DNA from 4 places in the Vibrio splendidus genome. Region 1 is predicted to be linked to each of the others. Evidence: predicted binding sites of a transcription regulator. Region 1 holds the regulator's gene; each other region holds the start of a gene.
The links. The regulator PurR, encoded in region 1, represses purine synthesis genes. The targets are predictions, from matches to a motif close to TNANGNAAACGTTTNCNTNA.
Positions count from the first base shown of each region.

Region 1 (5,549 bases):
ATTGAGATAGAACCTTATCTGGCTATATGCGTTATTTAGCTATTATAAGTATACGTTATTCAGTTATATACGTTATTCAGCCACAGGTGCTGAGCGAAATTTATTCATCAACCATTTAGCAATGATTGGGAATACACCCAGTAAGGCAAATGACAATAGTACTGAAGGGGACACGATACCCGAAAGTGAATCAATTTCCGCGAGTTGAGTACCAGCATTCAAGAAAACAGCAGTACCCGGTAACATCCCTATTTGACTCGTAATGTAGTAACGACTCACTGACATCGGTGTTAGACCCATCAACAGATTGATAAGGAAAAACGGGAAGACAGGAATCAGACGCAGAGAAAATAAGTAAAATGCTCCGTCTTTTTCAACGCCCTTGTTAATCGTTGCTAATTTGTCACCAAACTTGGTTTGAATCCAGTCACGTAACAGATAACGGCTACTTAAGAATGCTAAGGTCGCACCGATCGCACTCGCGAAAGATACCAGCAGCAAGCTGTTCCAGAAGCCAAATAGCGCGGCCCCTAATAGGGTCACAACAGCGGCACCAGGAATGGAGAAAGCAGTAATCATTATATACGCGACAAAATAGATAGCAGCGGCAGCAATGAAGTTGCTATCAATGTAGTCATTTAAAACGGCTTGTTGGGCCTTGGCATTTTCAAGCGTTAGGTATTGGCCGAAATTGACGCCTAACAAGACGATGGTTACGACCAACACAATACCCAATATCATTTTCTTACTCATTGATACTTCCTCCAAATTTTCAATGTATACCATTAGTATAGATAGACAGGCAAAGCATAGATTAACTTTCAGCAGATATAAAAAAAGCCGCAGTAAATGCGGCTTAGTTATATAGATAATTTGCACTGACAATGTTAATTGACGCGATTGATAAGCTCTTCACGACGCTGCTGCGGTATAACAGACCAATGTGTGCCATTGATCGCGCCTTCTAACGCCCAAAGTAGTTCAATACTGACAGAAGACGCATGTGATTCTTTGATGGCGTTAAATGCGTTTACAGAGCCAGATTCATATAAACGTTCTACGGAATCGATCCCTGCTTTTTTCAACATACGCTCAGTGGCGAGTCGAAGGTTGGGCAGATCTTTGAGTCGAGTAGGCTTAGCTGAAGATTGCTCAGCTTTTTCTTCTTTAGCAAAACCCAGAGACGTCGTTGCAAGCTGCAAGATTTTCTCTTGGTCTTGCCACAGGCCTTCAGGTAAAGCGAAATATTTAGTAACGACAGGGAAACCACGTTTTTTGTAGACGTACGGTTGAAACCCTTGTTGTTCGAACTGTTTCGTTGTGCATTTGTCTGCTCGTATGTGCAACTGGTCATTTACAACCAGAGCAAACATAGTGTCATCAGCAAAAAGACCGAAGCCACCAAACATCGAGCGTGATTTTATTTTTCCTAGGGATTCAAATAATTTCATTGAATCCTTTAGTATCGGTTTATCCATGTTATTTATCTCGGTGTATTTGAACTACGCCACCAAATAAGCAGGTCCGAGAGATTAGCAAAATGTTGCAATTAAATTGTCAATTAGCCGTAAATTACTAAATTATTAGTAGTTACTGCATTTTGCCATCGGTAACCCCGCTACCATACCAACGAGTGGTTTAGGCCGGAAGCTTTGCGTCTCACTCTTTCAAGTGATTTGCCCTGTGCGTGACTGATTGAATAGAATAAAGTTTTTGTTGAATGAGGCTCACACTTGTTATTTCAAAATGTGATATTGCTTCAATTAATGATCTTTCCAGTATGATACCAGGTTCATTCATGTTGTTGATAAAAAAAGCGCACCTAAAGGTGCGCTTAATTATATTAAACTGAATTTATCAATTAATTTAACGTTTTAACTGTGCTTCGCTCAACAATTTCAGGATGCATTTCGAACACACGCTTTTCATGGTCTTTATCTTTAATGCGTTCTAACAAAATTTCGAAAGCGTTCTTACCAACACGACGTTTGGGTTGGTGAACCGTTGTTAACGGCGGAGAGAAGTATTCAGCCAGCTCGATGTTGTCATAGCCGATCACTGAAATATCTTCAGGGATACGAATTCCTTTCTCTTGCAGTCTGCTCATTAGGCCGAGTGCCATCGTGTCGTTAAAACAGAATACGGCCGTTGGGCGATCTACCATCTTAATGATTTTCTCTGCCGCAAGAACCGCAGTATCACACTCGAAGTTACCTTCAATGATCATGTTATCATCGGCAGCAATCTTAGCTTCGTTGAGTGCGCGTTTGTAACCCGCGATGCGTTCAACACATGCCGCTTTGTCTAAGTGGCCACTTAAACAAGCAATCTTGGAGTGACCGTGATCAATGAGGTATTTGGTCGCTAGGTAACCACCTTCTTCAGAGTTGTCGATGATCTTATCTGCTTGAGAACTCTCAGGGCCCCAATCCATAATCACTTTAGGAATGTCAGCGTGACGGTCTAACATGCCTCTCAGCTCTTCAGTTAGGTCAGAACACATAACTAAGATGCCATCTACACGTTTCTCTGCAAGCATTCGAATGTAGTCACGTTGCTTCTCATAGATACCGCCCGTATTACACAGGATCAAAGTGTAACCTTGACGGTAGCAGTAGCTTTCAACACCATCGATAACTTCAGAGAAGAATAGGTTAGTTGATTGAGTAACTAGCATGCCGATAGTGCGGGTTGTATTGCACTTCAAACTACGAGCAACGGCACTTGGTGCATAGTTCAGTTCGTCTACGGCTTTATTTACTTTTTCTTGCGTCGCTTCTGCAACAAAGCGAGTTTTGTTGATTACGTGAGAAACGGTTGTTGTTGATACGCCTGCTAAGCGAGCGACATCTTTTATAGTGGCCATGGTTTTATCCTATTAGAAGCTACTTTCCCAAAGTACGGAATGAAGTAGCCGTTAAGCTACCTAACTAAGAGCTTAAATTTGTAGGGCTCTTTGGGTACTAAAGTGCTAAAAAACAAAAAACCGCTATTGAGCGGCTTGTCTTAACACCGAAATGCTCAAAACTATAATAAGCATAGCATTTCGTGAATGTTTCATATTTTATCGTTTGCGGTCACAATTTTAGACTGACTAGAAATTACTCGCAATAAAATTCACCCGGAAATCCGGGTGAATTGTCACATTCTTCTGAATTTATTTAACGAGTCATCCAATAAGCTTATTCACCAGCGAGGTATTGTGTGTCCAATTTGCAGAATGCAAGTAACAGAGATGAGACTGATGCGTAGAAACCGAATTCGTCAACGTCATGACATTTAACGTTGAACTTTGGTACCCAAGTAAGAAGTTGTTGCTCGATAAATTGCTGTTGAACAATGAACGATTTTTCTAGCTCTTCTTCAAGCTCAGTTTCATTAGAACGGATGATCAAGTTGCCAAGGAAGTCGAGTTCGATAGCGATGTGGTCAGCTGGTTCTTTTAGGTCTTGGTTCACCACTAAGTTGTGCTTAGCCATGATCTCTTCCATATCTTTTGCTGGCTTATCATTCAAAAGGCCAGTCTCACCGATATACATAGAAGCGTAAGGAAGTGCGCCATGCTTATCTGTTTTTAAGAATAAGTCACAGAAGTCAGCAGACAATTCTAGTTGAGCATCTTCACGCGTTTGTAGGCGGTTTAGCGCATCCACTAGGCTATCGATCGCTGGCTTTAGTGTTTCATTTTCGCCTAAACCAGTTAGGAAAGAACGAATTTCAACAGAGTGGTAGTGATCGAGTTCTTCTTGAGTGAGCTCTTTAGCGAATAAGCTTGATAGCCACCAGTATATTTCTGCTCTTTGCTCGTTGAACGCTTTCGTATCTTTCATTTCTTAGATCCTGATTTAGTCTTGTGGTGTTACTTATATGCATCTTGAAGTCACTAGTGCATAAGCACACCAAGGCTGAATAACAAGGTTATTTGCGAAACGCAAAGTTACTCGTTAGTAGTAATGCCTATATTGAATTGCGATGGACGATAAATAGCAAGGTTTAAGATTGTCTTGTATCAAAAAAGATCCATGTTTCTGGCTTTTATCTTGTGTACCACTAGAATTGTTACGAGTTATGAATAGAATAGTCACTGAAACTATTAAATAAGAAAAGTGGTGTAGATGAGCTATCACGTATTAGTCGTAGAAGATGATGTGGTAACCCGCAGTAAACTGGTCGGATACTTCCAGAACGAAGGTTACACAGTAAGCGAAGCAGAAAGCGGCGCTCAAATGAGAAACGTGTTAGAAGAAAACAACGTTGACCTCATTATGCTGGACATCAACTTACCAGGCGAAGATGGATTGATGCTAACTCGCGAATTACGCAGTCAATCAGACATTGGAATTATTTTAGTTACTGGACGCACGGATAGCATCGACAAAATCGTTGGCCTTGAAATGGGCGCTGACGATTACGTTACTAAACCCTTCGAACTTCGCGAGTTATTGGTTCGAGTTAAAAACCTACTTTGGCGCATTTCTGCCGCTCGTAAAACAGCAGCAGGTAAGGTTGAAGAGACTGAAGACGAATCTGTGGTTCGTTTTGGTGAGTGGACGTTTGATATCCCTCGTCGTGCGCTAAGCAAAAACGGCGAACCGGTAAAACTGACTAAAGCTGAATATGAACTGTTGGTTGCGCTCTCTTCTTATCCTAACCAGGTATTAAGTCGTGAACGCATTCTGAATATGATCAGTCACCGAGTGGATGCTCCAAACGATCGAACTATCGATGTGTTAATCCGTCGTATGCGTGCGAAGATGGAGTTTGACCCTAAGAATCCACAAATTTTTGTAACGGTTCACGGTGAAGGTTACATGTTCGCTGGTGATTGATTTCCTGCGGGAGTGATTAATCAACAACGATATTTAAACGTAAAAAGCCGAGACATCATTGATGTCTCGGCTTTTTTATTGCTTAGCTTCTAGTGTTTACGAACTGGAAACCTGCAAATTACTTGGTTAATCAGTCTTGCCTATCTGGCCGAATCTACAGATAAGACTATGTCTACAGGTAAGATTATGTCTACTGATAAAATTCAGTTTACTGATTCGGTTGAGTTTATTGAGGCTGAGCCGCAGAAATACCACCGTCATCTTCAACTAAGCGAGATGTTTCAGGAACAACAATGGGTTCTTCAACGGTGTCATTGCTTGTATCAAGCCAATCACGCAGGCTTTGCCACATCAACCCCATTGTTTCGTGCTAGTAACGCTCAGTTTGCTCAAGGTAAAGAGCTTTAGGCATGTACTTATTCCAAGGTTCAACAATCCCTTCTTGTGCAAGGTAATTGGTTGGGGCTGGTAATGGCTTCATGCCAGCTGCATGGAATTCATTCAATGCGCGAGTCATATGGCTAGCGGAAGTTACCAGTACCATTCTTTTATTTTTAACGAACGCAGCGGCTTGTCGGGCTTCTTCCCATGTGTCTTTCGCTGTTTCAAGCAGAATGATATCGGGCTTTGCGACACCTAGAGCCAACGCAACTTTGGCCATCATTCTAGCATTGCTCACCTCAGTGCCTGCGCCATAGCCAGACAAAATGAGTTTTGCAC
Region 1 is NZ_AP025508.1:2,594,976-2,600,524, reverse strand. Features, by position in the region: gene OCU90_RS11570 (putative signal transducing protein) at 1-2, opposite strand, end outside; gene OCU90_RS11565 (TVP38/TMEM64 family protein) at 73-753, opposite strand; gene OCU90_RS11560 (TfoX/Sxy family DNA transformation protein) at 888-1,478, opposite strand; cyclic di-GMP riboswitch class I at 1,606-1,691, opposite strand; gene purR (HTH-type transcriptional repressor PurR) at 1,862-2,866, opposite strand; gene torD (molecular chaperone TorD) at 3,183-3,830, opposite strand; gene torR (two-component system response regulator TorR) at 4,116-4,829, shown strand; partial or broken gene elyC (envelope biogenesis factor ElyC) at 5,056-5,549, opposite strand, start outside.

Region 2 (5,549 bases), 440 kb from region 1:
ATTCTGGCGGTAATGGTGCTGGCAGTGCAAAGTAGTTAGCTAGCTCTCGGTTGATCTCCATAAGGCTGCTGCTGATATTATTGACATCAATAGAGTAAACACCACCAAATGCGAGCTTCCCTGAGTTTGGGTAAATCAGGCTTATCTTTGCGATAAGGCGTTTGTCCACTTCTTGATCTTTGAGCTGAATGTTAAGCAGGTAATCACTGGTACGCATGTTCTTTGCGCCCGGAAAGAAGGGAGAGCTATCAATAGGGTCAAGGAAGTAGCTTGGCGCATCTTGGTTAGCAAGATCGGTGTAGGCGTATTCAATCTGCTGTTGAAGTAATAATGCTTTTACGACTTTTCGGTATTTTCTGGAATTCTCACCAATGGCATCCAATCGGTTCAGGAGAAGCTCGACCTTAGGAATCAATCGTTGGTCACGTTCAATTTCTGAAGCGCGAGTGGGAGATTGCCAAAGCATGTAACCCATTACCGCAGTGCTGATCAGCAAAGCCAAAGACACCACGATTAACCAAGGGTTAACTGGATTAGATCTATTCCCTTCTTGACTGACTGGAGATTCCAGTTCTGCATCATTCGGTGCAGTTTCAGGGGAGGTCGCGGCAAAACTAACCGAGTTTGGGTTTAGAAAATAGCCTTTACGTGGGTAAGTCACTAGTATTTTGGTTGCGTCGCTATCAGGCAGGTGTTTTTGAAGTACTGAACGTAACGTACTGATTCGGTTGGTCAGAACATTTTTGGAAATGAAGTTGCTTTGCCAGACAGATTCAATGATGTGCTCGGCGGCGAGCGGTTGACCAACGCTGGTAAGAAATAACTCTAAGAGCTCGATAGAACGAGGCTCTAAATCAATGACCTGCTCGTCGCAGCTTAAGACTCGTGTGTTGGGGTTGAACTCCAAGCCTTCAATATAAATAGAGGCTTGTTGGTCTTTGGCGCTGGAGAGGTAATCTTGCATAGAAAAGGCGACGGTTTATAAAACCTAAATTCTAGCTGTTTTTGTTACTAAAAACAGCTAGTAATTCATAGGGGGATGGGTATTAAGACGCGTAATTCACCGAGTAACGAGTAGGCTTGTGGTTCATTGCTAATACGATGTTCAATACTGCGGTGCCCAATACCGAAACGGCAATTACCCAAGGCGATACGAAGAAGCAAGACGCAAACAGAATACAGGCATCAATGCCCATCTGAGTTTTACCTACAGAGATGCCATAGCGGTCTTGGATGAACAAACATAATACGTTGAAGCCACCCAAGCTTGAGCGGTGACGGAATAGGATTAACATACCTAAGCCCATTAATAAGCCACCGGCAACAGCACAGTAGATCTCGTTATGAACTTCTAGTGAGATAACTAGGTATAAATGATCGGCAAACACAGAAACTAACGCACCAGCAATTGCACTGCTAATGGCAAAACTACGGCCAAATCGTTTCCATGCCAATAAATAGAATGGACAGTTGGCCACAAAGTACAAAATACCGAAGGTTACAGGTAAGAATTGACTCAAAAGCAGAGCCAAGCCAGTAGTACCACCGGTAAGCAGGTTCGCTGACTGTAAAAAGAAGACGCCTAACGCCACTAAAAACGTGCCAGTGAGAATAGCTACCCAATCTTCTTTACGTGAGTGTTTTTCCATCGTTTTAATAATTACCTAACCAATAAAGGCGTGCATAGTAGAGAAAAACCTTAGCTTTCGGTAGCTTGAGGGGCAAAATTAAGGTAAACCTATGTAATCTGCGTTTTACAGGGTGTAAAGCGTAAAATTGACAGTAAGCGTCATCTTTGGTTGGATAAGCTTAATAACCATGATGAATCTTATATGTGATTATGAAAAAACTGCATGATAAAATTGCAATTAGCTCTTTATGACCTAGATCAAATTATGTAGAATGCGTCACATCAAAACGGTGACGGAAACGTTTGCTTTCGGTCGTTGTGTGGTTTTTTTGAAACTTTCAGTACAATCTGAGTCAGGAGATACAGATGCTTAAGCGTGACATGAACATTGCTGATTACGATGCGGACCTATTCGCAGCTATCCAAGAAGAAACTCTTCGTCAGGAAGAGCACATCGAACTTATCGCTTCAGAAAACTACACAAGCCCACGTGTAATGGAAGCTCAAGGTTCTCAACTTACAAACAAATACGCTGAAGGCTACCCTGGTAAGCGTTACTACGGTGGTTGTGAGTTCGTAGATAAAGTTGAAACTCTAGCAATCGAACGTGCATGTGAACTGTTTGGCGCTCAATACGCGAACGTACAACCTCACTCAGGTTCTCAAGCAAACAACGCTGTATACATGGCACTACTGAATGCTGGCGATACTGTTCTAGGTATGAGCCTAGCGCACGGTGGTCACCTAACTCACGGTTCTCCAGTAAACTTCTCTGGTAAGCTTTACAACATCATCCCTTACGGTATCGATGAAGCAGGTCAAATCGATTACGAAGAGATGGAAGCGCTAGCTATCGAGCACAAACCTAAGATGATCATCGGTGGTTTCTCTGCTTACTCTCAAGTTTGTGATTGGGCGCGCATGCGTGAAATCGCTGACAAAGTAGGTGCTTACTTCTTCGTAGATATGGCTCACGTTGCGGGTCTAATCGCTGCAGGCGTTTACCCGAACCCAGTTCCACACGCTCACGTTGTTACAACAACAACGCACAAAACGCTTGCTGGTCCTCGTGGTGGTCTTATCCTTTCTAACGAAGGTGAAGATCTTTACAAGAAGCTAAACTCAGCAGTATTCCCTGGCGGCCAAGGCGGTCCTCTAATGCACGTTATCGCTGGTAAAGCAGTAGCGTTCAAAGAAGCTCTAGAGCCAGAGTTCAAAGAATACCAAGCTCGCGTTGTTGCTAACGCAAAAGCAATGGTGGCTGAATTCCTAGCACGCGGTTACAACATCGTTTCAGGTTCTACAGAGAACCACCTGTTCCTAGTTGACCTAATCGACAAAGACATCACAGGTAAAGAAGCAGATGCAGCACTAGGTTCAGCTAACATCACAGTGAACAAGAACTCAGTACCAAACGATCCACGTAGCCCGTTCGTTACTTCAGGTATCCGTATCGGTTCTCCTTCTATTACTCGTCGTGGTTTCTCAGAAGCAGACGCGAAAGAGTTAGCAGGTTGGATGTGTGACATCCTAGATAACATGGGTGATGAGTCTGTTATCGAAGCAACTAAAGCAAAAGTACTAGAAATCTGTAAGCGTCTACCGGTTTACGCTTAATTTTTCTGCGTAGTAATTTGAACTTCGTTGTCGAGCATGCTCACTTACATCCGTAAGCTCCGCGTGCTCTCCTAGAATTTCAAACGACTACTTTGAAAAATACTTTAAAGGGGCTCATTGAGTCCCTTTTTGTTTTAGGGAAAGGTGTTGAAGATTCTGCACCTGTTCCTTGAACTAAAGCTATTTGATTGAAAAATACGATTTGAAAGGCTCCTGTTGGGAGCCTTTTTTGTATTGGTCGGTATGAGCGTTGGGTTATCTGAGAATACAGAAAGGCAGGTAATAAAAAAGGGCTGATGTTTGCACATCAACCCTTTGCTGTTTGTTGGTATCGGTTTTACTTTTTGATGCTCAGTAAAGTACCTGACTTACATCTAAACGAATAGTAGCTGCGGCTCTCGTTGAATTTGCCTAAGCCTTCGCCATCACAATAGTCGATATTGATATCACGCATTACTTCTAGCGTATCTTCGCTGTTCAAAGCGAATTTAGAACCATCAGAACAGACGATACGAATTCGCTCATCATGGCTTACTGAGTAGATATCGACTTCGGTATTACACAGCTCAAAAGAGGCTTCACGAAAGTTGTCTTGCTGTGTATTTGAAGCGCAACCTGCAGTCAGTGTTGCAGCGAAAACTGCCAAAAGTCCGAGTCTTTTCATTGTTAATCCTTCGCTATCATCAGATTGGGTGATGAGTTTTATATGCTATTTGAGGTAGCCTATACAACAATACGCTTCGGTTCAAGGAGCGTTCGTTGACTCTAAGATATAAAAGTATAGATGTAGACAGATAATTTATAACTGGTTAACTACATGTTTATCCAATACGTATCACCAATAAAAAAGACCAACACTGAGGTTGGCCTTTCAAAATCAAGCTTGTTTTAAATGACTATCGAAACTGTTTGGCTTCTGGAAGGAACTCAAAACCAGCAGACGCAAGTTTAGCGATCAATGCTGCTTTGTCGATTTCGTAGAAGTTGACCACTCGATCCAAGTCACCACCGAAGTCGTCACGTAACTTCATGTTGACGATGCTCATCAACATCACAGGGTCCATCTTTTCAAAATTAGCGAGGTTCATATTAGTCCTCGAAATCTGAGATCAGCAGATTGGCTGCGGCAAATGCAGCGCGATCACGTGCTTCTTTAGGAAGAGATTCATCTGCAGCAAGGTCATTCAATGTTTTTACCGCGCAGGTGATCGCTTTAGGGATATAGCCTTGGTCGCCACTGCCAATTTGAGAATACAGTTCACGCACCAAATCACAACAATCGTATACTTTCATTTTTATACCTAACCAAATGATAACTGATCTCAATATACACATAGAGATAAGCAAAAACAAAGTGGATCTGATTAAGTTCAGAGTTAGTTTGTTCTTGCTCAATATCTCATTCTGTTAATGCTCAGCGTATCACTTTGCTAGTCTGCTACTTAGCGTGTATTTGCGGCTTAGCATGATATTTATTGATTAGCCTAATATTGACCGCTTAACCAGATATCTGCTGTTCAAGTTGATAAGTAACTTCATCTGCAAGGTTGAGTTGCTTGGCTAACTCTTTGAGGTAGGCCTTCTCCATAAAGTTCTGCTCGTCAGCCACAATCAAAGACGCTAAATAGATCTCACTCGCTTGTTGAGGTGAGGTCGCGAGCTGAGCAATCTCACTTGGGTCGAGTGGCTTGTGCAGTTCTTCAGAGACCAGTTTAGTCAGTTGATAGTCCGCGCCCATATTTTCGACCGCTTGCTCGATCTTGGCCATTTCCTCCTCATCGACATGACCATCGGCTTTGGACGCAGCAATCATAGATCTTAGAATCAGCACACTATGGTTTGAGTCGCTCTCATCAAATTGAGCTTGTTCGGCATTCGGTCTTTGGCCTTGTTTAGACTGGTAATCGTTATAGACCTTGTAAGCGAGTGCACCCAGTGCCGCTGCGCCACCAATACCAGCGGCTTTCTTACCCATTTTCTTGGTTTTCTTAGAGCCCATTAATGCACCTAACAGTCCGCCGCCAACTGCGCCTGCACCGAAGGTTCCGAGCGTGCTTTTGTTGATACTCTTGCCATTGCTGCCTTGAGTTAGGCCACTTAAACTTGAAGACCCTTGTGAAAGTTTCTGAGTGCCTTGTTTAACGAGATCTGATTTAAGTGCTTGGTTCAGTAAGCTTTTGATATCCATCGATAGCTCCATGTAAATGTGTCAAAGAGTAGTTAAAACCAATATACGGATTTAAAGATGAACAGGGGATTAACTTACGTTATTTACTCTAGTGATAAATAGAAGGGAGTTTGA
Region 2 is NZ_AP025508.1:3,039,031-3,044,579, reverse strand. Features, by position in the region: gene OCU90_RS13505 (winged helix-turn-helix domain-containing protein) at 1-964, opposite strand, end outside; gene OCU90_RS13500 (YitT family protein) at 1,047-1,649, opposite strand; gene glyA (serine hydroxymethyltransferase) at 1,997-3,247, shown strand; gene OCU90_RS13490 (hypothetical protein) at 3,585-3,911, opposite strand; gene OCU90_RS13485 (DUF4250 domain-containing protein) at 4,144-4,335, opposite strand; gene OCU90_RS13480 (YaeP family protein) at 4,337-4,540, opposite strand; gene OCU90_RS13475 (tellurite resistance TerB family protein) at 4,746-5,435, opposite strand.
Region 2: glyA (serine hydroxymethyltransferase) is a predicted target of PurR. The motif match lies at 1,922-1,941, and genes of this name have one in related genera.

Region 3 (5,549 bases), 280 kb from region 1:
GTAATAGCCTGACCATTGGCTCAGTTCAAGCTGAAGAGCTTAGCTTTGAGCAATATGTAGAAAAACTAAAGCAACAAGGTCGTGAAGAAGGTATTTCGGAAGCGATCATTGATGAAGCTTTTGATGGTGTGACGTTTAAGCCAAGAGCGGTAAAAGCCGACAAAAACCAACCTGAAAAGAAACTGACTCTGGATGAATACATTCCACGTGCGGTTCCTGACTGGAAAGTGAAGCAGGCGAGATCACTCTATAAGAAACACTACACGGCGTTAAAGCGTATTGGTGATGAATATGGTGTTCAACCAAGATTCATTGTCGCTCTATGGGGTGTAGAGAGTAATTTTGGTAAGTTCACGGGGAATTACAGTGTTATTGATGCTCTAACAACCATGGCTTATGAAGGTCGCAGAGAAGCCTTCTTCCGTAGCGAAGCGATGGCGGCATTGAAGATACTTGATCAAGGCCATATTGCACCAAAAGAGATGAAAGGCTCTTGGGCCGGCGCGATGGGTCAACCTCAGTTTATGCCAAGCTCATTCTTAGCTTACGCCGCTGATGGCAGTGGTGATGGCAAGAAAGATATTTGGGGTACCGAAGAAGACGTGTTTGCTTCGGCGGCTAATTATCTCAGCCAATCGGGTTGGGATGACAAATATACTTGGGGGCGTCAGGTTCACGTTCCATCAACCGTGTCTATTGAGATGCAAGGTCGAGACGAAGACAAAGCGAAATACCTAAAAGAGTGGTCTGAACTTGGTATTAAGCGTTATGACGATCGCCCACTGCCTACACTTGATGAAGACATCAAAGCTTGGTTGATAATGCCGGACGATGAAACGGGTCGTTCGTACCTCATTTACAACAACTACAATGTGTTAATGAAGTGGAATCGTTCTTACTACTTTGCTTTGGCTGTCAGTCACCTAGCCGATAGAATTAAGTTTGATTAATCGACCTAATTTGATTAATAGAACTAGGTCGCTTTGAATAGCATTTAGCCTACTATAGGCAGAACAGATTAAAGGACTCTTCGGAGTCCTTTTTATTTTATATTTCAGATGTTTAAGAAGGTGGTTTTGTGCTAACAGATAGAGCCGCACAGATGGTGATATTTCATGCGTTAATCAAGCATGAAGGCTTTACCAGTGCAGCAAAAAGCTTGAATGTGTCGGTATCTCACATCAGTAAACAAATTGCTTTGCTCGAGGATTCGATAGGTATCAAGTTAGTGCAAAGAACCACACGCAGCCTTACGTTAACCGAAGCTGGAGAAGTGTTCTATCAGCATTGTGAGCAGCTGTTCAATACGGTGAAAGCGGCTCAAATGGACATGGATAGCCAGCGTGACGACATTTCTGGAATATTCCGTATAGGCCTGTCTCAGTCATTTGGCACACTGCATATCATTCCAGCGATTGACCAGCTTAGACAGCTTTACCCTCAGCTGAGAATTGAAGTGCATTTGTTCGATTACAAAGTGGACATGATTGAGGAGCGCTTGGATCTCTGGATCACCAACAATGAAGACCTGCCTGAAGGATACATTGCACAACGCCTAGCCGACAGCCAGTTTGTGGTAGCCGCATCACCGGATTATCTGATTAAGGCAGGGACTCCACACGTGCCATCTGATCTGATTGACCATAACTGCCTTATCTACCGCAGCCGTGAACGTGATTACACGTCATGGGCATTTGATAACGGCCAAGAAAATCTCAGTGTTAAAGTGGCGGGCGATTACTCGGTGGATTTGGCTGAAGCGGTACGAGACGCGGCAGTATCAGGTTGGGGCGTTGCTTACCTAGCGACTTACTTAGTCAAAGAAGAGTTTAGAACGGGCAAGCTCATCCAAGTTTTACCGGAATGGCGAGCAAGTCAGCTGATGCCATTTTATGCCGTGTATCCGAGCCGAAAGAACATGCCGAAGAAGCTTTCAGCAGTGATTGAGTTCATCAAAGATCATATCGGATCGCCGACTTATTGGGACAAAAACCTCAAAACCTGCGTTGAACTGCACCGCTAACTGTTTCCCAATCTATAAATATAATTTCCATATGGAAAAAGTTTGTTTTTTAATCAAAGTTAATTATTAAAATTCAATAACTTAGTGGGATGGGCTATTAAAGGGTGATTCAACCAACATCACATTAACAACCTCAACTTGCCGCAAACGATTTCCTCTATAGAATGCGTCGCTTTTCCTACCTACAACTTTTAGGTTGACGCACATGGCTTCCCTACTTGGAATTATCACTATTTTAGTAACCGCTTGGTTACTATCTACGGACAGAAAAAATATCCCGCTAAGAACAGTCTCTTTGGCTTTCTTACTGCAAATCTCATTCGCCCTACTGGTTCTGTATGTGCCAATGGGTAAAGAAGTGCTGAATGCAGCCACTGGTGCAGTGTCTAGTTTGATCAACTACGGTCAAGAGGGGATTAACTTCCTATTTGGTGGCCTAACGAATAACGGATTTGTTTTCGCTATTAACGTTCTCGGCATCATTATCTTTTTCTCTGCATTGATTTCAGGTTTGTACCACATCGGCTTTATGCCAAAAGTGATCAACCTAATCGGCGGTGCTTTGCAAAAGTTCTTAGGTACAGGTCGTGCGGAGTCATTGTCTGCAACTGCGAATATTTTTGTTGGCATGATCGAAGCGCCATTGGTGGTTAAACCTTACTTGAAGCACATGACGGATTCACAGCTGTTTGCTGTGATGGTGTGTGGTTTGGCTTCTGTAGCTGGTGGCACGTTAGTCGGTTATGCATCGCTTGGTGTTGATTTGAACTACCTGATCGCTGCGGCATTCATGTCTGCTCCTGCTGGTCTATTGATGGCCAAGATTTTGGTACCTGGTAGCGCAGATGAGGCTCAAGAAAATATTGAGTCTGACGTTGAAATTCCACGAGCAACGAACGTCGTTGAGGCTATGGCCGATGGGGCTATGTCTGGACTTCGTATTGCCGTTGCTGTGGGCGCGACACTTCTGGCCTTTATTAGTGTGATAGCAATGCTGAATGGCTTGTTAGGTATTGTTGGTGGCTGGTTTGGCGTAAACCTAAGCTTCGAACTTATCCTAGGTTATGTGTTCGCACCTGTTGCATGGCTGATCGGTGTGCCGTGGTCTGAGGCTGTGGTTGCAGGCTCGCTGATCGGTAACAAGATCGTTGTGAACGAGTTTGTGGCTTTCATCCAGTTAATGGACGTAAAAGACGCACTGAGTGAGCACTCAAAAGCGATCGTTACTTTCGCGCTATGCGGTTTTGCAAACATCTCTACGATGGCAATTTTGATTGGCGGTTTGGGTAGCTTAGTTCCAGAGCGTCGTTCTTTCATCTCACAATACGGTTTTAAAGCGATTTGTGCGGGTGTGCTTGCCAACTTAATGAGCGCAGCGATTGCCGGCGTGGTGCTTTCTCTTTAGCTAGATGATAAGTACAGAGTGGATGAGTCAGTCACTTTATTTCCCCTATAGTAAAGTGACTGATTAATCACACTAATATTCGGTTAGCATGAAAAAGAGAGCCTATAGTTTAATGACATAGGCTTTCTTGTTTCAGCAAATAGGTTTGTATCACAAGGTGTGGTACGAATTTTTTTTAGGGGCACAAATGGATTTGTCGATTACTTCTTCTTTGGCGTTAATTGGACTGCTGTCCTTAACGTGTCAATTGTTAGGTTGGCGTTTGCGTCTTCCAGCCATCCTTCCTCTTCTTATTGTCGGACTACTTTTAGGTCCCGGTCTTAACATCCTTAATCCCGACGCCATTTTTGGTGATGTACTGTTCCCGTTGATTTCATTAGGGGTCGCCATCATTCTGTTTGAAGGTGCATTGACTCTTAATTTCAAAGAAATCAGAGGCCATGGCCGCATGGTGACTCACTTAGTGAGTTTCGGCATGTTGATTACATGGGCGTGCATCGTGGTGGGGGCTTATTATTTTGTCGATTTCAGTTGGCCATTGGCGGCGCTGTTTGCTGCATTAGTCGTGGTGACTGGCCCAACGGTGATTGTTCCCATGCTGCGCAGCATTCAACCCAAATCTTCGCTAGGCAGTATCTTGCGCTGGGAAGGGATAGTGATTGACCCGATTGGCGCTCTGTTTGCCGTTCTCGTTTACGAATACATTGTCTCTTCAGCCGATCCGACAAGCCATGTTCTGTCGGCATTGGGGCTGACTTTAGCCATTGGTTTGGGCTTAGGGATCATCGGTGGCTATTTGATTGCCAAGATGCTGCAAGGGCATTGGGTTCCGCACTATTTGCGTAACGTGGCGGTCCTGACATTAATGCTGGCGGCGTTCTCTTTTTCAAATGATCTGAGCGAAGAGTCCGGTTTATTAACCGTAACCATTATGGGTATTTGGCTCGCCAACGTGAAAGGCTTGGATCTCGAAGATATTATTGAGTTCAAAGAAACCCTGACTGTGTTACTCATTTCTGCGTTGTTTATTCTGTTAGCGAGCAGGCTTGATTCTGGGACTTTCCTCTCGATAGGTTGGGGCGGTATTGGCTTATTAGCGGTCGTCATGCTGGTGGCTCGTCCTCTGAGTGTGTGGATCAGCGGGATCGGCACGGATCTTACTTCAGCAGATAAATGGTTTTTGAGCTGGATGGCACCTCGCGGGATCGTTGCTGCTGCAGTCTCTTCTCTATTTGCAATCAAGCTTCAAGAGAAGCAATTAATCGAAGGGGCAGATTTACTGGTGCCAATGGTGTTCTTGGTCATTATTGGTACGGTAGTGATTCAAAGCCTAACCGCGAGTTGGTGGGCGAGAAGGCTGGGTGTGACTCAAGAGAAGGCACAAGGGGTTATTTTCTTTGGCGCGACTCATTTTTCACGTCAGTTTGCCAAAGTGCTGGCGACACACAACATCAACAGTGTGCTTGCTGATACCAACTGGGAGAGCATTCGCTTAGCGCGCATGGACAACTTGAATGTCTATTTCGGTAATCCAGCTTCGAACCATGCTGAAAATAATCTGGAATTGGATGGGATAGGGCGTGCGATGATCGTTTCACCTTACCGTCAAACCAACCCACTAGTCAGTATGCACTATCAAGATGAGTTTGGTGAAAATAAGGTGTTTGAACTTGAATCCTCAGAAAATAAACATGAAAGGCATCAGGTGAGCCGTGATGGCAATAGAAGTCTGTTTTCAGAAGGGGTTACCTATTCCAAACTTAACTCCTTGATGGCTCAAGGCAGCCAAATTAAGAGCACGGGTTTAACCGAGGCGTTTGACCTTAATGAGTTTAATACCCTGTACCCTAAAGCGATTCCACTTGGCGTGATTAATGACGGTGATTTCCGCTTAGTGACACAAGGTTCTGATTTGGAAAAACTCATATCAACGGAGTGTCAGGTCATTAGTTTATTGCCGCCTTCGGCAGAAATTGAAGGTATCGATACTCCAGATAAGTAGCGAGTCGCACTGTCTTAAAAGCGAGTATCTTTGTATCACAAACGAATAGCTCAGTATCAAAAAAGCCGCAACGTTTTCACGCTGCGGCTTTTTAATTCTATTTTAGTAACAATCAATTC
Region 3 is NZ_AP025508.1:2,878,166-2,883,714, reverse strand. Features, by position in the region: gene OCU90_RS12725 (lytic murein transglycosylase) at 1-950, shown strand, start outside; gene OCU90_RS12720 (LysR family transcriptional regulator) at 1,103-2,023, shown strand; gene OCU90_RS12715 (NupC/NupG family nucleoside CNT transporter) at 2,229-3,428, shown strand; gene OCU90_RS12710 (cation:proton antiporter) at 3,616-5,430, shown strand.
Region 3: OCU90_RS12715 (NupC/NupG family nucleoside CNT transporter) is a predicted target of PurR. The motif match lies at 2,163-2,182, and genes of this name have one in related genera.

Region 4 (5,549 bases), 1.4 Mb from region 1:
AGCATGGGTGCTATGGGTAATCCATCGGCAGAGATATCTAAGCTCCATGGCTTACTGATTTGGTTGAAGTCGAGTGTTGCGTTGGCTTCAATATAGCCGTGCTTTAGTGGCATAAACAGGCGTGTCAGCGTCCATTTCCCTTGTTCGCTATTCATTTCAACCACGGGCTGAACACTGACAATATTTTGATAGCTTGCATCGTTGGCGCTAACCATCAACTTGCCTTGCCACAGTCCTAACTTTCTCTGTTGCAGCAGTTGAACCTGATGTCCTTCGACATGCAGCCCTGAGACCTGCCAGTAAGGTTTTTTTGCGAGTTGGATAAGTTGGCTACGTTCTATATTAAGTCGGTCAATAGAGGCTTGCTGAAGCTGTGTCAGCCAAGGCAATAGGCGAGCGGATGGTAGAACTTTATCTTGGCTTTCCGTAATCCACTTTATGCCTTGCAGGTCGAGCTGCGCTAATTGAATGCTACTAGGGGTTACTTCGCCATTAAGTTGAATACTGCCTTGTAAGAATTGAGTATAGAAGTCTTCAATCAGAATCTGGTTCGGATCTAAATTGAGCTTGATACTTGGCTCTATGAACATGTCATCATCAATGGTCACTCCCTCTGCTTGCAGAGAGAAAATGGCTTTCTGTTGCTTCCACAGCTCAAAAGGCAGTTGGATATTTTCTAGTGAGGCATCAAAAGCTGCGAGGTGACCATCTTGCCATTCCACGTCGCTGCGCAGAATATCTAAGCTATTGATGTGATTGATCTGAATACCGGCTACATCCCACTCTTTGCTTAGTAGGCTTTGGGCCTGTTTCTGATTGAGTCGTAAGCCATCAACGGTCACATTCACCAATGACCAATCTTGCTGATACTGCTCTGCTTGTCCTGAAATCTTGGCACCGCGCCAGTCAAATGAAGCGCCATAAATCGTGCTATCGCTAGGTTTTAAGTCTAGGTCAAACAACAGGTTATCAAAGGCTTCTCCTTGCCAATACAGCTGCGTGGCTGAGAGTTGGATTTTGCCATAAGGCAGCAATGTGTTGTTGTCATCCCACGTTGGATCGGAGATCTGGAGGTCGATGCCTCGCGCATTAAAGTCTGGGGTCGAAAAGTCGAGATTATTGATGGCTAGCTGGTGGAGCTTGATGTTTGGTTGGGTGAATAACGGCGTGAATGCCTCTAGATCGCTTATTTCCAACTGTAGGCCACTGATCAAGACGGAGTCCAAGACCAGTTTAGCTTCTGTAATCGAGCTGGGACTGAACCAAAGATCGATCTTGTCGATATAGAGAGGTTTTTGTTTATCAGGTTGGCTTTGGGTAATGCCCATCAAGGTGATGTGATAAGGCGCCTGATACTCAACGTCTTCAATGAGTACAGGTTGTTCAAGCGTATGCTTGATAAAAAAGTTAGCAACATCCGATCGGTATTGAGTTTGTAGGCTTAATAACAACGCTGCGATAGTCGCAACGATGATGGCCACCACAATGCCAATCACCATGAATACCTTTTTCATTCCCTGAAAGCCTTAAATTTCAATAGTCTCAAAACAGAGTGGAACAAAAAGGGGCAAGCAGCAACAAAAAAGCCCCTCAAAAGAGGGGCTTGCTACAAAAATATCATTTTAAATTGGGCGTTCGCTTTTGGCTAAGCCCGAGCAGATGTTGGGTTAGTCTAGTTGAGGACCTGCCGCAACCAGTGACTTACCTTCAGCATTGTCTGTGTACTTATCAAAGTTGTTGATGAAGCGCTCTGCTAGATCTTTCGCTTTGCTTTCCCATTGTAGTGGGTCAGTGTAAGTATCACGTGGGTCAAGAATTGCTGGGTCAACATCGTGCAACGCTAGCGGTACTTCTAGGTTAAACATAGGGATAACCTTAGTTTCAGCTTGGTCGATTGAGCCATCTAGGATAGCGTCGATGATGCCACGAGTATCTTGGATTGAGATACGTTTGCCTGTGCCATTCCAACCTGTGTTCACTAGGTAAGCTTCAGCGCCAGCCGCTTCCATACGCTTCACAAGCACTTCAGCGTACTGAGTTGGGTGAAGAGTTAAGAATGCCGCACCAAATGCCGCAGAGAACGTTGGTGTTGGTTCAGTAATACCGCGCTCTGTACCTGCTAGCTTAGCTGTGAAGCCAGATAGGAAGTGGTACTTAGTTTGCTCCGGAGTTAGCTTAGATACTGGTGGTAGCACACCAAACGCATCCGCTGTTAGGAAGATAACTTTTTGAGCGTGACCTGCTTTTGATACTGGCTTAACAATGTTGTCAATGTGGTGAATCGGGTAAGAAACACGAGTGTTCTCTGTTTTTGAACCGTCATCGAAATCGATAGAACCATCACTACGAACCGTTACGTTTTCTAGCAGAGCATCGCGACGGATTGCATTGTAGATTTCTGGTTCTGCTTCTTTAGATAGACGAATCGTCTTCGCGTAACAACCACCTTCGAAGTTGAAGATACCATCGTCATCCCAACCGTGCTCATCATCACCGATTAGCTCACGCTTAGGATCGGTTGATAGGGTTGTTTTACCGGTACCTGATAGGCCGAAGAATACAGCTACGTCGCCTTCTTCGCCAACGTTTGCACTACAGTGCATTGAAGCAATGCCTTGCAGAGGAAGCAGGTAGTTCATCATTGCGAACATGCCTTTCTTCATCTCACCGCCGTACCAGGTACCACCGATGATTTGAACGCGCTCTGTTAGGTTGAAAGCAACGAAGTTTTCAGAGTTTAGACCCTGCTTTTCCCAGTTAGGGTTCGTTGTTTTAGCACCGTTCATTACCACGAAATCAGGTTCGAACGTTGCTAGCTCTTCGTCAGTTGGACGAATGAACATGTTCTTAACGAAGTGCGCTTGCCACGCTACTTCAGTGATAATACGCACACTTAGACGCGTATCTGGGTTAGCACCACAATAACCGTCGATGACAAACAGGCGCTTGCCAGATAGCTGAGTTGTCACAAGCTCTTTCAGCTCACTCCATACTTCAGTTGTAATCGGTTTGTTGTCATTTTTGCCTTGATCTGACCACCACATGGTATCGCGCGTAGTGTCATCTTTAACAATGTACTTATCTTTTGGTGAGCGGCCAGTAAAGATACCAGTGTCAACCGCAACAGAGCCTAGTTCCGTTACTACGCCTTTTTCGTAGCCTTCCAAACCTGGCAGTGTTTCTTCAACGAATAACTGCTCGTAGCTAGGATTACGAAGAACTTCAGTAACGCCAGTCAGTCCGTGCTTAGTTAGATCAATTTGTGCAGCCTTAGTATGTTCCATAACGGTCATAGGTGCTCCTTGTAGGATATTTTGTAGGGATTTTGTATTAATTTTTTATTGTTATCTGCTCACCATGCTAGCAACGAGGCTCGGGGGAAACAGGGATACAGCTCAAAAAATATCCATATTAACCGTGAGGTTTTAAGCGTCTCGTCACATATTGGCCCGACTAGTCTATCCTGTACGCAAACCTTTGCGCTAGGGGCGAGAACATTATTAATTAATTAAAATTAAGCGGTGATTTTATTACGAGATGTTACGGGCTTTGCGCTATTTTGATCACAAAAAAGGCCAGCTTAGTGCTGACCTTTTTGGGGTAAATTACGTGTTTTTGGTACGCTGTAAATTAATGAACCGTATTGTCGCCTTTATCTGCTGCTTCTGCGTACAGTGCATCAACGTCGCCCTTATCGAACGAGTAGTTTGTGCCACAGTAATCACAGTGAAGAGCAACACTACCTTCCGTACTCAGGATGTCGTAGATCTCCTCTTGAGCAACGGTAATGATAGCGGCACCACTGCGTTCACGAGAACAACCACAGAAGAACTCAACCGGTTGAGGGGTAAATACCTGAACCTTCTCTTGGTTATATAGGCGGTATAACAAATCATTCGCTTCTAGAGAGAATAGTTCTTCGTTTTTAACCGTGTCAGTTAACTGCTCTAGGTGCTCGAAGTCATCTGGCGTACCAGTGCCGTCTGGCATAACCTGCAGCAACATACCCGCAGCGTGTGCTTTGCCTTCATGTTCACCCGTACGTAGCCATAGACGAGTCTTTAGCTGTTCTGAGTTAGCAAAGTAACCTTCAAGAACGTCAGCAAGTGTTTCGCCTTCAAGACCAACGATACCTTGGTAACGCTCACCTTTTTTAGGATCGATAGTGATCACTAGGTGGCCTTTACCTATAAGGTCGTGCAGGCCAGCGTCGTCAGCAATATCACCGTCAAAGCGCGCAACACCACGAATCTTCTGATCGTTATCGCCATTAATAACAGCGAGAGATACTGGACCATCACCTTGCAGTTGCATCGTGATAGAACCTTCAAACTTTAGAGTCGCCGTTAGCAGCGTCGTTGAAACCAGTAGCTCACCCAACAGCTTTTGTACTGGCGCTGGGTATTCCTTGCTAGAAATAATCTGTTGGTATGCTTCGTCCATCTGTACCAATTCACCACGTACTGATAGGTCTTCAAATAGGTAGCGATTTAAAACATTACTTGTAGACATTGGGTCTGCCATTTGGCTATTCCTTCTAGCTTATTGAGTCTTGAACTTAATGATGTCACGACGTTGCTTTTTATCTGGGCGACGTTCTGGTGCTGGACTATGAGCATTCAGTTTGCGTTGTTGTGCAAACTCTTCTCTTTTTGCCAAGCTTTCGGTGGTTTCTTCATAGAGGGTTTGAGCGACTGGCGCCCCGCCACGGTGTGCGGATATTTTCTCTATGGTGACCGTCTTTTCTTCATTCCCTTGGCGCAGGGTAATCACTGCCCCAAGTTCTACGATTTTGCTGGGTTTGCTGCGCTGACCATTATAGTGGACTTTGCCACCATCGACCATGTTGCGAGCAATTGAACGAGTTTTATAAAAGCGTGCTGCCCACAACCATTTATCGAGTCTGACAGCTTCATTAGTCGTTTTCATATAGGACAGTGCCTTTTCAGTTAGAAATGAATGCGGTTTAACTGTTATTCACAGTATGCAACTTATTTTATTTGATGACGCTTATCACATTTAGTAGAAGCTTATGTGGAGGCGATTGGCTTTTTTTTCAAGGAAGATTACAAAATAGCTCAGGTAATGCCGATTTATAGATTTGCTATGATATAGTTCAGGATCTTATGCTTTTAATAAGCAGGAACAGAATTTATGAACAAAAAAGCTGATAGTTTAGTAGGTTACAGCTTTATTCGTTATAGAAAGGGTTAGGGAACGTGAACTTTTTAGAGCTCAAACTTCGCATGGATAACTCTCCGGTGCTGAGCCGATTTTTAGAGAATGGATTTTTACTCCAGCAGAAACTGAGCCTTGTTCTTTGTTGTGTGTTGATCGCAGCTTCCGCATGGATTTTAGGACAGCTTGCATGGTTTATTGAACCTGCTGAGCAAACCGTGGTGCCATGGGCAGCAACGGCTTCCTCGTCTTCAACGCCTCAATCGACTCTTGATATCTCTTCTTTGCAGCAGAGCAATATGTTTGGTGCTTATAACCCAACCACGCCTGCTGTGGTTGAACAGCAAGTTATCCAAGATGCGCCAAAGACG
Region 4 is NZ_AP025508.1:102,075-107,623, forward strand. Features, by position in the region: gene OCU90_RS00455 (AsmA family protein) at 1-1,514, opposite strand, end outside; gene pckA (phosphoenolpyruvate carboxykinase (ATP)) at 1,668-3,293, opposite strand; gene hslO (Hsp33 family molecular chaperone HslO) at 3,631-4,524, opposite strand; gene hslR (ribosome-associated heat shock protein Hsp15) at 4,543-4,929, opposite strand; gene gspC (type II secretion system protein GspC) at 5,247-5,549, shown strand, end outside.
Region 4: pckA (phosphoenolpyruvate carboxykinase (ATP)) is a predicted target of PurR. The motif match lies at 3,466-3,485, and genes of this name have one in related genera.